DNA from 2 places in the Acidovorax sp. T1 genome. Region 1 is predicted to be linked to the other one. Evidence: riboswitches for the same ligand, from Rfam matches in the RefSeq annotation. Region 1 holds a riboswitch; the other holds the start of a gene.
What was found. Region 1 has a riboswitch for glycine ahead of CCX87_RS12805 (D-amino acid dehydrogenase). Riboswitches for the same ligand answer to the same signal wherever they lie in the genome.
Positions count from the first base shown of each region.

Region 2: another riboswitch for glycine. It lies ahead of gcvT (glycine cleavage system aminomethyltransferase GcvT); the one in region 1 lies ahead of CCX87_RS12805 (D-amino acid dehydrogenase).

Region 1 is NZ_CP021648.1:2,704,328-2,709,936, reverse strand. Features, by position in the region: gene CCX87_RS12810 (alanine/glycine:cation symporter family protein) at 1-1,303, opposite strand, end outside; gene CCX87_RS12805 (D-amino acid dehydrogenase) at 1,396-2,667, opposite strand; glycine riboswitch at 2,830-2,924, opposite strand; gene CCX87_RS12800 (phosphoethanolamine transferase) at 3,117-4,826, opposite strand; gene fghA (S-formylglutathione hydrolase) at 4,868-5,609, opposite strand, start outside.
Region 2 is NZ_CP021648.1:2,234,348-2,239,956, reverse strand. Features, by position in the region: gene gcvP (aminomethyl-transferring glycine dehydrogenase) at 1-303, opposite strand, end outside; gene gcvH (glycine cleavage system protein GcvH) at 440-814, opposite strand; gene gcvT (glycine cleavage system aminomethyltransferase GcvT) at 885-2,021, opposite strand; glycine riboswitch at 2,066-2,187, opposite strand; glycine riboswitch at 2,201-2,308, opposite strand; gene CCX87_RS10365 (TRAP transporter large permease) at 2,315-3,592, opposite strand; gene CCX87_RS10360 (TRAP transporter small permease) at 3,589-4,083, opposite strand; gene CCX87_RS10355 (TRAP transporter substrate-binding protein) at 4,183-5,154, opposite strand; gene CCX87_RS10350 (Lrp/AsnC family transcriptional regulator) at 5,555-5,609, shown strand, end outside.

The DNA.
Region 1 (5,609 bases):
CCGGGCTGAGCAGCAGCAGCGAGATCAGGTTCGGAATCGCCATCAGCGCGTTGAGCGTGTCGGCCACCAGCCAGGCAAAGTCCAGGCTCAGCACGGCGCCCGGAAACACCGCCAGCGTCCACAGCAGGCGAAACGGCTTTTCGGTCACGGTGCCGAACAGGTAGGCCCAGCATTTTTCGCCGTAGTAGGCCCAGCCCAGGATGGTGGTGAAGGCGAACACGGCCAGCGACCCCGCCAGCAGGTACTTGCCCATGCCGGGCATGGCTGTTTCAAAGGCCGCGGCGCTCAGGATGGCGCCGGTCTGGCCCGAGTCCCACACGCCGCTGACGATGATGGCCAGACCGGTGCAAGTGCACACGATGATGGTGTCGATGAAGGTGCCCATCATGCCGATAAGGCCCGAGAACACCGGATCGCGCGTGGCGCCCGCCGCCTGGGCGATGCCTGCGGTGCCCAGGCCCGCTTCGTTGGAGAAAATGCCGCGCGCAACACCTTTTTGCAGTGCCAGCATGACCGAGGCGCCGACAAAGCCGCCGGTGGCCGCCACCGGGTTGAAGGCGTGGTGCAGGATCAGCGCGAAGGCGCCGGGAATGCGATCGGCAAATACCACCAGGATCACGGCCACGCAGGCGATGTAGCCGATGCACATGGCCGGCACCAGGCGCTCGGCCACTGCGCCGATGCGCTTGATTCCGCCCAGTACCACGGCGCCGGTCAGCAGGGTCAGCGCCAGGCCGGTGATCCAGGTCTCCACGCCAAAGGCGTTGTGCATGGCGCTGGCGATGCCGTTGGCCTGCACCATGTTGCCAATGCCAAAACCGGCCAGGCCGCCAAACACCGCAAAGACCGTCGCCAGCCAGCGCCAGCGCTTGCCCAGACCGTTCTTGATGGCGTACATCGGCCCGCCTACATGCTCGCCGCGCTCGTCCACCTCGCGGTATTTCACCGCCAGCACCACCTCGGCGTATTTCGTGGCCATGCCGACGAAAGCGGTCATCCACATCCAGAACAGGGCGCCTGGGCCGCCGATGGCGATGGCTGCGGCAACCCCGGCGATGTTGCCCGTGCCCACGGTGGCGGACAGCGCCGTCATCAAGGCGGCGAACGGCGAGATCTCGCCGTCGCCAGCGTTGCCGGGTTGCCGGCTTTGCCCGATCATGCGAAAGCCGTAAATGATCTTGCGAAGGGGCATGAAGCCCAGACGCACCTGCAGGTAAAGGCCCGTGCCCAGGATCAGGGTGATCATCGGAACGCCCCAGACCAGCCCGTTGAGCCATTCAAAAAACATGTGCAGGGATTGCATAAATCAGTTTCCTTCGGAAACAGGGTTGGGGGAGGTCGATAAGCAGGGGGAAAACCATCGGCGCCGGGCACCGCCGGGCACGGCGGCAAGCCTCAGCAATGCCGAGACTGCAGGACGGATGGCGTGCCAGCGGCGGGTGCGTGGGCACCACAGGCCTGCACGATCACGCCAGCCACCATGTCGGCGGTGACGGCCGACAGCGTCCAGCCGAGGTGGCCGTGACCGGTGTTGTAGAAGACATTGGCACTGCGCCCGCGTCCCACGCGCGGCATCATGCTGGGCATCATTGGGCGCAGGCCGGCCCAGGGCACGACCTGTTGCGTGCTCACGCCAGGAAAGCACTGGTGCACCCAGTCCACCAGGGGCGCAATGCGGTCGGCGCGGATGTCCTTGTTGCAGCCGTTGAACTCGGCCGTGCCGGCCACGCGCAGGCGGTCAAGCCCCAGGCGGCTGGTGACCAGCTTGGTTTCGTCATCGAGCAGGCTCACGGTGGGGGCGGCCTGCTGGCTTTGCGCGTCCCGCAGGTTGACGGTGATCGAATAGCCCTTGACCGGGTAGATGTTGACACGGTCGCCGAGCTGGGTGGCAAAGTCGCGGCTGGTCACGCCAGCGCACACCACCAGGCCATCGAAGCGGTGGGTTTGGGGGGCGTCAGCCTCGCCCACGGTGACGCTGGCGGTCTTGCCGTCGCTGCGCAGGGACAGCACGTTTTGCCCGTACAGGCAGCGCACGCCCAGGCGCTCGATGGCCGCGGCCAGGCCGACGGTGAACTTGTGGATGTCGCCGGTGGCGTCGCTCTCGGTGAAGTAGCCGCCGTAGTAACTGCCGGCCAGCGTGGGCTCGATGGCGCGCATCTCGGCCGGCGTGACCGGGCGGCGTGGCAGGCCGCCAGCGGCCAGCAGTTTGGACACCTCGCCGGCGTGGTCAAAGCCTTTCTTGTCGCGGTAGATGTGCAGGATGCCTTGCTTTTTCAGGTCGAAGTCCACGCTTTCGGCATCGGCCCAGGCAAACAGGTGCTCGCGCGCAGCGACGGCCAGGCGGGCGGTCTCGATGGTGTTTTGCCGGTAGTGCGCAATGTTGCCGATGAATTCGGCAAACCACGACAGCTTGTGCCAGCTGGGCTTGGGGTTGACCAGCAGCGGTGCATCGCCCTTGAGCATCCACTTCAGGCCCTTGATGATGGTCGACCAGTGGGTCCAGACCTCGGCGTTGGACGCCGACAGCTGGCCGCCGTTGGCGAACGACGTTTCCATGGCCGCATAGCGGTGTTTTTCGAACAAGGTGACGGCAAAGCCGCGCTGGGCCAGGGCATAGGCGGTGGTGACACCGGTGATGCCGCCGCCGATGATTGCGATGGATTTCATGATGACAGGCTTCCAACAGGTCGTGGTGACGTGGCACGCTGCGCACCATGCGCAACGCACGCCCCCTCTGTTTAGGACCTGAGAGATTCACGTCCCGTTGCCGGGCGCGCTTGCTCCTGCGGTGTGCCGTCTGACGAAGACCGGCAGCTCTTCAGAGTTCCTTTGAGCTGATCGGTCCTTTTGCCTGAGAGTTTCCGGGGCGGTTGCTCCTTCGGCGCCGCAGGCAGCATGCCAGCGGTCTCTCCCGATCAGATCTTGGCGCAAGGCCAAGGACTGAAGCGATGATGCACAAAGCGTGCCAATGCGTTCTCCGTAAATACCCGCCATGGGCGCAAAAAATGCACGGTTTCAGAGCCAACGAGACGTGCGCGGTCTGGTGGGTTGCATGCGGGGCCGGGGCTGTGGTCTGATCTGGTGCGCCAACGGTTCTGCGCAGCAGCCGGGTGTGCTCAGATGTGGCGCTGGCGGCAGGTGGCGTAAATGTCCTGGCCCGGCTGGTAGGCGGTGGTCTGCACATCCATCAGGCCCAGCACCGAGTGAAAGTAACCATCGTGCGTGATGCGCCGCTCGGCCAGGTCTTTTTGCAGGCAGGGGGTGGAGACGCCGCTGCGCGCCTGCATGGCGGGAGACAGCCAGGTGATCCAGGGCACATGCTTTTGCACGTCAGGTGCGATGGAATAGGGCAGGCCATGCAGGTAGATGTTGTTCTCGCCCAGCGATTCTCCATGATCTGCTACATAAATCATAGCTGTTTGCGCTTTCTCCGATTGGGCTGAGAGCCAATTGATCACTGAATCGAGAAACTGGTCGGTTTGCACGATGCTGTTATCGTAGGCGTTCACCACCTGCGCTTGTGTGCATTCTTGCAGGGCGGTGGAGGTGCATTCGGGCTGGAACTTCTTCAGCGCCGCTGCAGAGCGCTTGAAGTAGGCGGGCCCGTGGCTGCCCATCTGGTGCATCACCACCACAGTGCCGCGGCTGCGCTGCTCGGCGGGCAGGTTGGCCAGGCGCTGGTCCAGGTCCTGGAGCATGATGGGGTCCAGGCACTCACCGTCGGGGCACAGCGTTGGGTCTTTCAGTGCGGTGGTATGCACTTGCCCGACACGCTCGCACACGCCCTTGCAGCCGGCCTGGTTGTCCAGCCAAAGCACGGCCAGGCCCGCGTGGTGCAGCACGTCGATCAGGCTTTCGTAATTGGCCTTGCGCGCTTCGAAGCCGTCGCGCCCCAGGTGAGAAAACATGCACGGCACCGATGCGGCGGTACTGGTGCCGCACGACCAGGCATTGCGCGCGGTGGCGAGGTCGGTGCGGGCCGACAGCAGGGGCGTGGTGGGCCGGTTGTAGCCGTTGAGCCCGAAGTTCACGCTGCGGCCGGTTTCGCCCAGCACCAGCACCAGCAGGGGCGGCTTTTGCTGGCCTGCATAGCTGGCGCCCAGCTGGGCGTCGCGGCCCAGCGGCATCAGCGTGCTGGTGTCCAGCCGCAGCGGCTTGGTGGCGATGTTGCCCAGGGCGTACACGCTGTTGAGCGGATTGATCAGGTAGCGCAGCTTGGTGTGGTTGCGCATGGTGGAGGCGAAGTCCTGGAACACCAGCAGCAGGCAGACCACGATGACCACGATCGAACCCACCAGCAGGGCGCCGTTGTGGGCCATGTGGCGAAAGGCATGCATGCGGCGCACCGGGCGGCGGTACAGCCAAAGCAGCGGCGGGGCCGTGAGCGCCAGCACGGTGGCCAGCATGCGCCAGTTGAGCAGGTCGCCGGCCTCTTTCGCATCGGTCTGCATGACGTTGACCAGCATGCTTGCGTCGATGGCAATGCCATAGGCAAGCATGAAATAGGCACCGAAAGCGGCCATGAGCAGCATCACGGTGATGGCGGGCTTGAGCGTCCAGCGCCAGGCCAGCACACTGAGCAGGGCGGCATTGCCTGCCGCCACAATCACCGCAAAAGCCAGCGCAAAGCCCCAGCCGCGCAGCGTGCCCTGGCCCGGCAGCGCCGCCACTTCACGCCACAGCGGCACGTTGCAGGCGGTGGCCAGCCAGGCGCTGGCCAGCACCACGACCCACGCGGGGTGGATGTCGCGGGACGGATGGGTAGGGTGGGCAACGGCGCGGCGGCCAAGCACAAGGCGCTGTAGGCGCTGCAAAAACAAAGGCATGGGTTGATTGTCTGTCGAGCTGCTTAACTGGGCATTAATGTTCAGGCCGGCGCAGTTGCATGGTGCTGCAAATGGTCACCCAGGAAGGTCTGGATGAAATAGTAGCCATGGTCGTAGCCTGCATGGCGGCGGAGCGTGAGCGGCTGCCCGACCTGGGCACATGCGCTTTCGAACAGGTGTGGGTGCAGCTGCGTGGTCAGAAACGGGTCGGCCAGGCCCTGGTCAATCAGGATGCCTTGCGGATACGGTGCTCTGCCTTGCTGGCCCATCAGCACACTCGCATCATGTGCGCCCCAGGTGCTTTCATCCTGCCCCAGATACCCCGTGAAAGCGTTGTGCCCCCACGGGCACTGGGTGGGCGCGCAAATGGGCGCAAAGGCCGACACGCTGCGGAAAAAGCCGGGGTGCCGCAAGGCGAGCGTGAGCGCACCGTGCCCGCCCATCGAATGCCCGAACAGGCCCAGGCGCTGGTCGTCGAGGGAAAACTGCACCGCCACGGCGGGCAGCAACTCCTTGATGAGGTAGCTCTCCATGCACCAATGGCCGGCCCAGGGCGCCTCGGTGGCGTCCAGATAGAAGCCGGCGCCCACGCCGAACTCCCAGTGGTTGCTTTCACCCAGAATGCCCGCGCCGCGCGGGCTGGTGTCGGGGGTGAGGATGGCCAGCCCCCATTGCGCCGCCAGGCGCTGCGCACCGGCCTTGATGGCAAAGGTTTCCTCCGTGCAGGTCAGGCCGGCCAGGTAGGTGAGCAACGGCACGTTCTGCCCGGCTAGGGCCTGGGGT
Region 2 (5,609 bases), 470 kb from region 1:
GACGCCGGGGATGTGCGTGCCGTAGTAGCCCTGGCCGATGAAGCTCTTGAGAACCTGGTTTTTCGATGCCATCGCCTTGAGTTCGGCCAGCGCCGCCGCTTCCGTAATCGGCAGGGGCAGGTCCATGGCGCTGCTTCGTGCAATGGATCGCGGCACGATGGAGTCGATAAGGGCGCGGCGCGAGGCCTCGCCGATCACCGACAGCATGTGCGCTTCGTCGGCCGCATCGATGCCGATGTGGCGGGGCAGGAACTCGGTGGCGTTTTCAAGCTCGCCGAGCGGCAGGGCGGTTGGCATCAACATAGTGCAGGTTCTCAAACGGGAGGGTAGGGCGCCATGCGGATTTGCATTCAGCCGGCTAACTAGGCGGGAAGCCGCAGACAGTGCTGTAGCACGGCAAGGCGACCAACGACGTTAGCGGGTTGAAGGCAAATTCGTCTCAGGCGTTCTTGGCGAAATCGGCGTAGGTGGCTTCGTCCAGCAGCGCATCGAGCTGGCTGGCGTCACTGAGCTTGACCTTGAAGAACCAGCCGGTGTTGAGCGGGTCGGAGTTGGCCAGCGAGGGGTCGGCGCGCAGGGCTTCGTTCACTTCGACCACTTCGCCGGAGACCGGCATGTACACGTCGGCGGCGGCCTTGACGGACTCGACCACACCGGCCACGTCGCCCTGGGCAAACGTGGTGCCCACGGCGGGCAGGTCCACAAACACCACGTCGCCCAGCGCGTCCTGGGCGTGCACGGTGATGCCGACCACGGCCGCATTGGCGTCGGCGGCGTTGATCCATTCGTGGTCTTTGGAAAATTTGATCGTCATGGAAAAGCTCCTGGAAAAAATGGAAGGAATCCGGAATGTAGCCGGGCCCAGCGGCGGCGGCGTGGAGTAATTAGCCGCGGTAGTAGCGGGTAGGCACAAAGGGCATGGTGCTCACTTCCATGGGCACGGCCTTGCCGCGCACGATGGCGTTGACGCGCGTGCCCAGGGCCGCATGGGCGGGCAGCACGTAGCCCATGGCCACGGGTTTGTCGATGGTGGGGCCCAGGAGGCCGCTGGTGACTTCGCCGATCTTCTGGCCGTCCAGGCTTTGCAGCTCGGTGTGTTCGCGCACGGGCACGCGCTCCAGCGCGATCAGGCCCACGCGTTTGCGCTGCAGGCTGGCCGGGTTGTCGAGTTGCGCCAGCACCGTGTCGGCGCCGGGGAAGCCGCCTGCGCGGGCACCGCCGGTTCGGCGCACCTTCTGCATCGCCCAGCCAATGGCCGCTTCCACGGGGGTGGTGGTGGTGTCGATGTCGTTGCCATACAGGCACAGGCCCGCTTCCAGGCGCAGCGAGTTGCGCGCGCCCAGGCCGATGGGCTTGACTTCAGGCTGCGCGAGCAGGGCGCGGGCCAGGGTGTCGGCCTGCGCGGCGGGCACCGAGATTTCGAAGCCGTCTTCGCCGGTGTAGCCGCTGCGCGTGACAAAGCAGTCGCAGCCGGCGATGGAATAGTTGCCGCCGGTCATGAACACCCGCTTTTCAATGCCCGGCGCCAGGCGCGACAAGGCGGTGACGGCCTGGGGGCCCTGCAGCGCCAGCAGCGCGTGGTCGGGTATGGGGATGACTTCGCAGCGCTGGCCGATGCGGGCCTGGATGTGCGCGATATCGGTCACCTTGCAGGCGCCGTTGACGATCACGAAGATCTCGTTTTGCGCCACGCGAAAGAACATCAGGTCGTCGATGATGCCGCCCGCGTCGTTCAGCAGCAGCCCGTAGCGCTGCTTGCCCACGGGCAGGTCGATCACATCGACGGGCATCAGGCTCTCGAACGCGGCAGCGGCGTCGGGGCCGACCAGTTTGAGCTGGCCCATGTGGGACACGTCGAACAATCCAGCAGCGCTGCGCGTGTGCTGGTGCTCGGCCATCAGGCCAGCGGGGTATTGCACGGGCATGGAATAGCCGGCAAACGGCACCATGCGGGCGCCCAGCTCGATGTGCAGGGCGTTCAGGGGCGTGTTGAGCAGGGGGGCGGCGGCAGGGGCGGACATGAAAGCTCCAGGGCAAATGGGGGCCGCGGCACATGTGCCACGGGATTTGCCCTGCTGTCCGCTTTACCTGAGAGATTCACCGCAACACCCTGGCTGGCTGTGCGGCTTGCTCCTTCGGTGGATGGCCTTCGCATGGTGCGGGCCATCTCTCTCCAGCAAGGGAACGCCCGCATCACTGCGGGCGTTTGCCAGTCCTTTTGCCTGAGCGTTCGGGTGTTCCTGCGCCTTCGGCGGTGCCTCTCATCTTGCAATGCAAGGGACGGGGCACTCTCTCCTGACGGGCACGATTGTACTTACTTCGCGTACACCAGATCGCGCAGCGCCAGCGAAATCCACGGCACATAGGTGACGACCATCAGGCACACCAGGATCACCCCCACGAACGGCAGCAGGTGCTTGACGATGCGGTCGAGCGATATGCGCGCCACCGTGCAGGCGGCAAACAGGTTCACGCCAAAGGGCGGCGTGATCATGCCCAGTGCCAGGTTCACCACCATGATCAGGCCGAAGTGCACCGGGTCCACGCCGAAGTGCATTGCCACGGGCGCCAGGATGGGCGCCAGCACGATGATGGCCGCGCTGGTCTCGATGAACATGCCGATGATGAACAGCGCCGCGTTCACACCCAGCAGGAACAGGGTGGGGGATTGCAACACCGCCTCCAGCCAGCGGCCAATGGCATCGGGCACGCCGGCGCGCGTGATGAGGAAGGCAAACAACCCGGCGTTGGCGATGATGAACATGATCACCGCCGACGAGATGGCCGACTTGCGCAGGATGGCGAACAGGTCCTTGACCTTGATCTCGCGGTAGATCACCACGCCCACCACCAGCGCATAGAACACCGCCACGGCCGAGGCCTCGGTGGGGGTGAAGACGCCGCCGTAGATGCCGCCCAGAATGATCACGGGCATGAACAATGCCCAGCCGGCCTGCAGCGTGGCTTTGCCAAAGGGCATGCGGCCATCGCCATCGTTCTTGCCCCAGCCCTTGTATTTGCAGTAGGCCCAGACAAACAGCATCAGCGCGCCACTGATCAAGAGGCCCGGGCCAAAGCCGGCGATGAACAGCTCGCCAATCGACACCTCGGCGCTCACGCCGTACAGGATCATGGGAATGGAGGGCGGAATGATCACGCCCAACTCGGCGCTGGTGGCCTGCAGCGCTGCAGCATAGCTGGTGGGGTAGCCATGCTTGATGAGCGCAGGGATCAAAATGGCGCCAATGGCAAAAGTGGTGGCCACCGACGAGCCCGACACCGCCGCAAAGATCATGCAGGTGAGCACGCAGGTCATGGGCAGGCCGCCCTGCACGCCGCCCACGATGCTCTTGGCAAACTCGACCAGCCGGCGCGAGATGCCGCCGGTTTCCATCAGGTTGCCCGCCAGGATGAAAAACGGAATGGCGGCCAGCGGAAACTTGTTGATCGAGGCGAACATCTCCTTGACCGCGATCAGCATGTTGGCGTTGGCCACCTGAATGCCCAGGATGGAGGCCAGCCCGATCGACACGGCCACGGAGACGGTGAGTGCAAAGCACAGCACCATGGTGGAGATCATTACTGGCGTCATTGCGCGGTCTCCAGTTCCATGCGCTGGGGATCGATCAGGTTGCCGATGATTCCCACCACGCAGAACAATCCGCCCACGGGCATGGCCAGATACGCCCAGAACATCGACACCGACTCCAGCCCGGCCATGCTCTGCACGCCGCCGCGCTGCGCGTAGTCCCAGCCCCACCAGATGATCACGCCGATCAATGCCAGCGCGGCCAGGCACACCACCCAGTCGAGCACGCGGCGAACGCGCGGCGGGCTCCAGCGGTACAGCACGTCGACGCTCACCATCGCCCCCTGGCGAAACGCGGCCGGAATGGCCAGAAACACCATCCAGATCAGGCTGAAACGGATCAGCACCTCGGTCCACTCAGCGGGCTGCTCGAACACGAAGCGCATCAGGATCTGGAACATGCCCAGCGTCGAGGCCAGGGCCAGCATGGCGCAGGCGCCGAGCATGGCCAACCTGGTGCACCAGCGCTCAAAAGAAAGAAAGATGTTTTTCATGGGCGGCACGGGCCGGACAACAGAATGTATGAATAAAAACGCCCGTTGGCGCTTTGCCGACGGGCGCTGATAGCTATCAAAAAGAAAGCGCTGTGCGGATTACTTCACGTTGCGGATCTTGTCGAGCGCTGCCTTGCCGAACTGCTTTTCAAACTCGGCATTGACGGGGGCCAACGCGGCCACGAACTTGGCCTTGTCCACGGTGTCGATCACGGTCATGCCCTTGGCTCGCAGGTCGGCCACGCCCTTGGCGTCGTCTTCGTCCACGCGCGCGCGGTTGGCCTTGGTGCCTTCCTTGGCGGCGTCGAGGAAGGCCTGCTTGTCGGCAGCGCTGAGCTTGTCAAAAGCCGCCTTGTTCATCACGAAGATGCAGGGCGAGTACACATGACCGGTGAGCGTGAGGTGCTTTTGCACCTGGTCGAACTTGGCCGAGATGATCACGGGCAGCGGGTTCTCCTGGCCGTCCACGGTGCCTTGCTGCAGGGCGGTGAACACCTCGGGGAAGGCCATGGGCGTGGTGATGATGCCAAAGCCCTTGTAGGCCGCGATGTGCACGGGGTTCTCCATCGTGCGCATCTTCAGGCCCTTGAGGTCGCCGGGCTCCTTCACGTCGCGCTTGCTGTTGGTCATGTGGCGAAAGCCGTTTTCGGCCCAGGCCAGGGCCTTGAAGCCCTTGCTGTCGAACTTGGTCAGCATCTCCTGGCCGATGGGGCCGTCGAGCACGGCGCGCGCATGGGCCTTGTCGCGGAACAGGAAGGGCACATCGAGGATTTTTGTTTCGGGCACGAAATTGGGGATGGGGCCGGTGGAGCTGAAGGCCAGCTCTTGCGTGCCCAGCTGCACGGCTTCAATCGACTCGCGCTCGCCACCCAGTGCGCCGTTGTAGAAGGTTTGCACCTTGTAGCGGCCGCCCGTGCGCTTTTCGACTTCCTTGGCAAAGGTGTCAATGGCCACGCCCTGGTGCGAGTTCTGCGCCGTCGAGATGCTGATGCGCATGGTGGTCTGCGCGGCAGCGCTGGCCATGAAGCCGATGGCAAGGCCGAGGCCGACGACGAGTCTGGTCAATTGCATGGTGTCTCCTGAGGGGTGTGATTGCGTGTGGCCTGCGGTGCAGGTTGCGGCGCGGGCCTGCGCCGCGCACTGCAAAAATTATGGCGCTGCAACATGGCGCCGGGCATCGGGGTTTGTGCTGGTAAGCATGCTTATCAGCGGCGTGCCAGGCGCATCGCAGCGCACCGGGGTCACATGCGGGACAGGGCAGCAACAGGTAGCGTTGGGGGGATGCTTGCCAAGCGCCCCGGGCGGGCGGTAACCCGCCGGGGCCTTGTCAGTTTGTGCACCCGGGTAAGAGCGCCTTGATGCAGCAAAGTATGCCGCGCGGATGGCCGATTAATCTTCTGAATTGGCGTTGTTTCGGGTTGTTTTCAGAAAAATTTTCTGCCAATGCGGTCTTTTTGGAATAATGTGGCACATAGACCGTCTCGACAGAAAAATCCTCTCCGTTTTGCAGGCCAACGCCCGCGCCA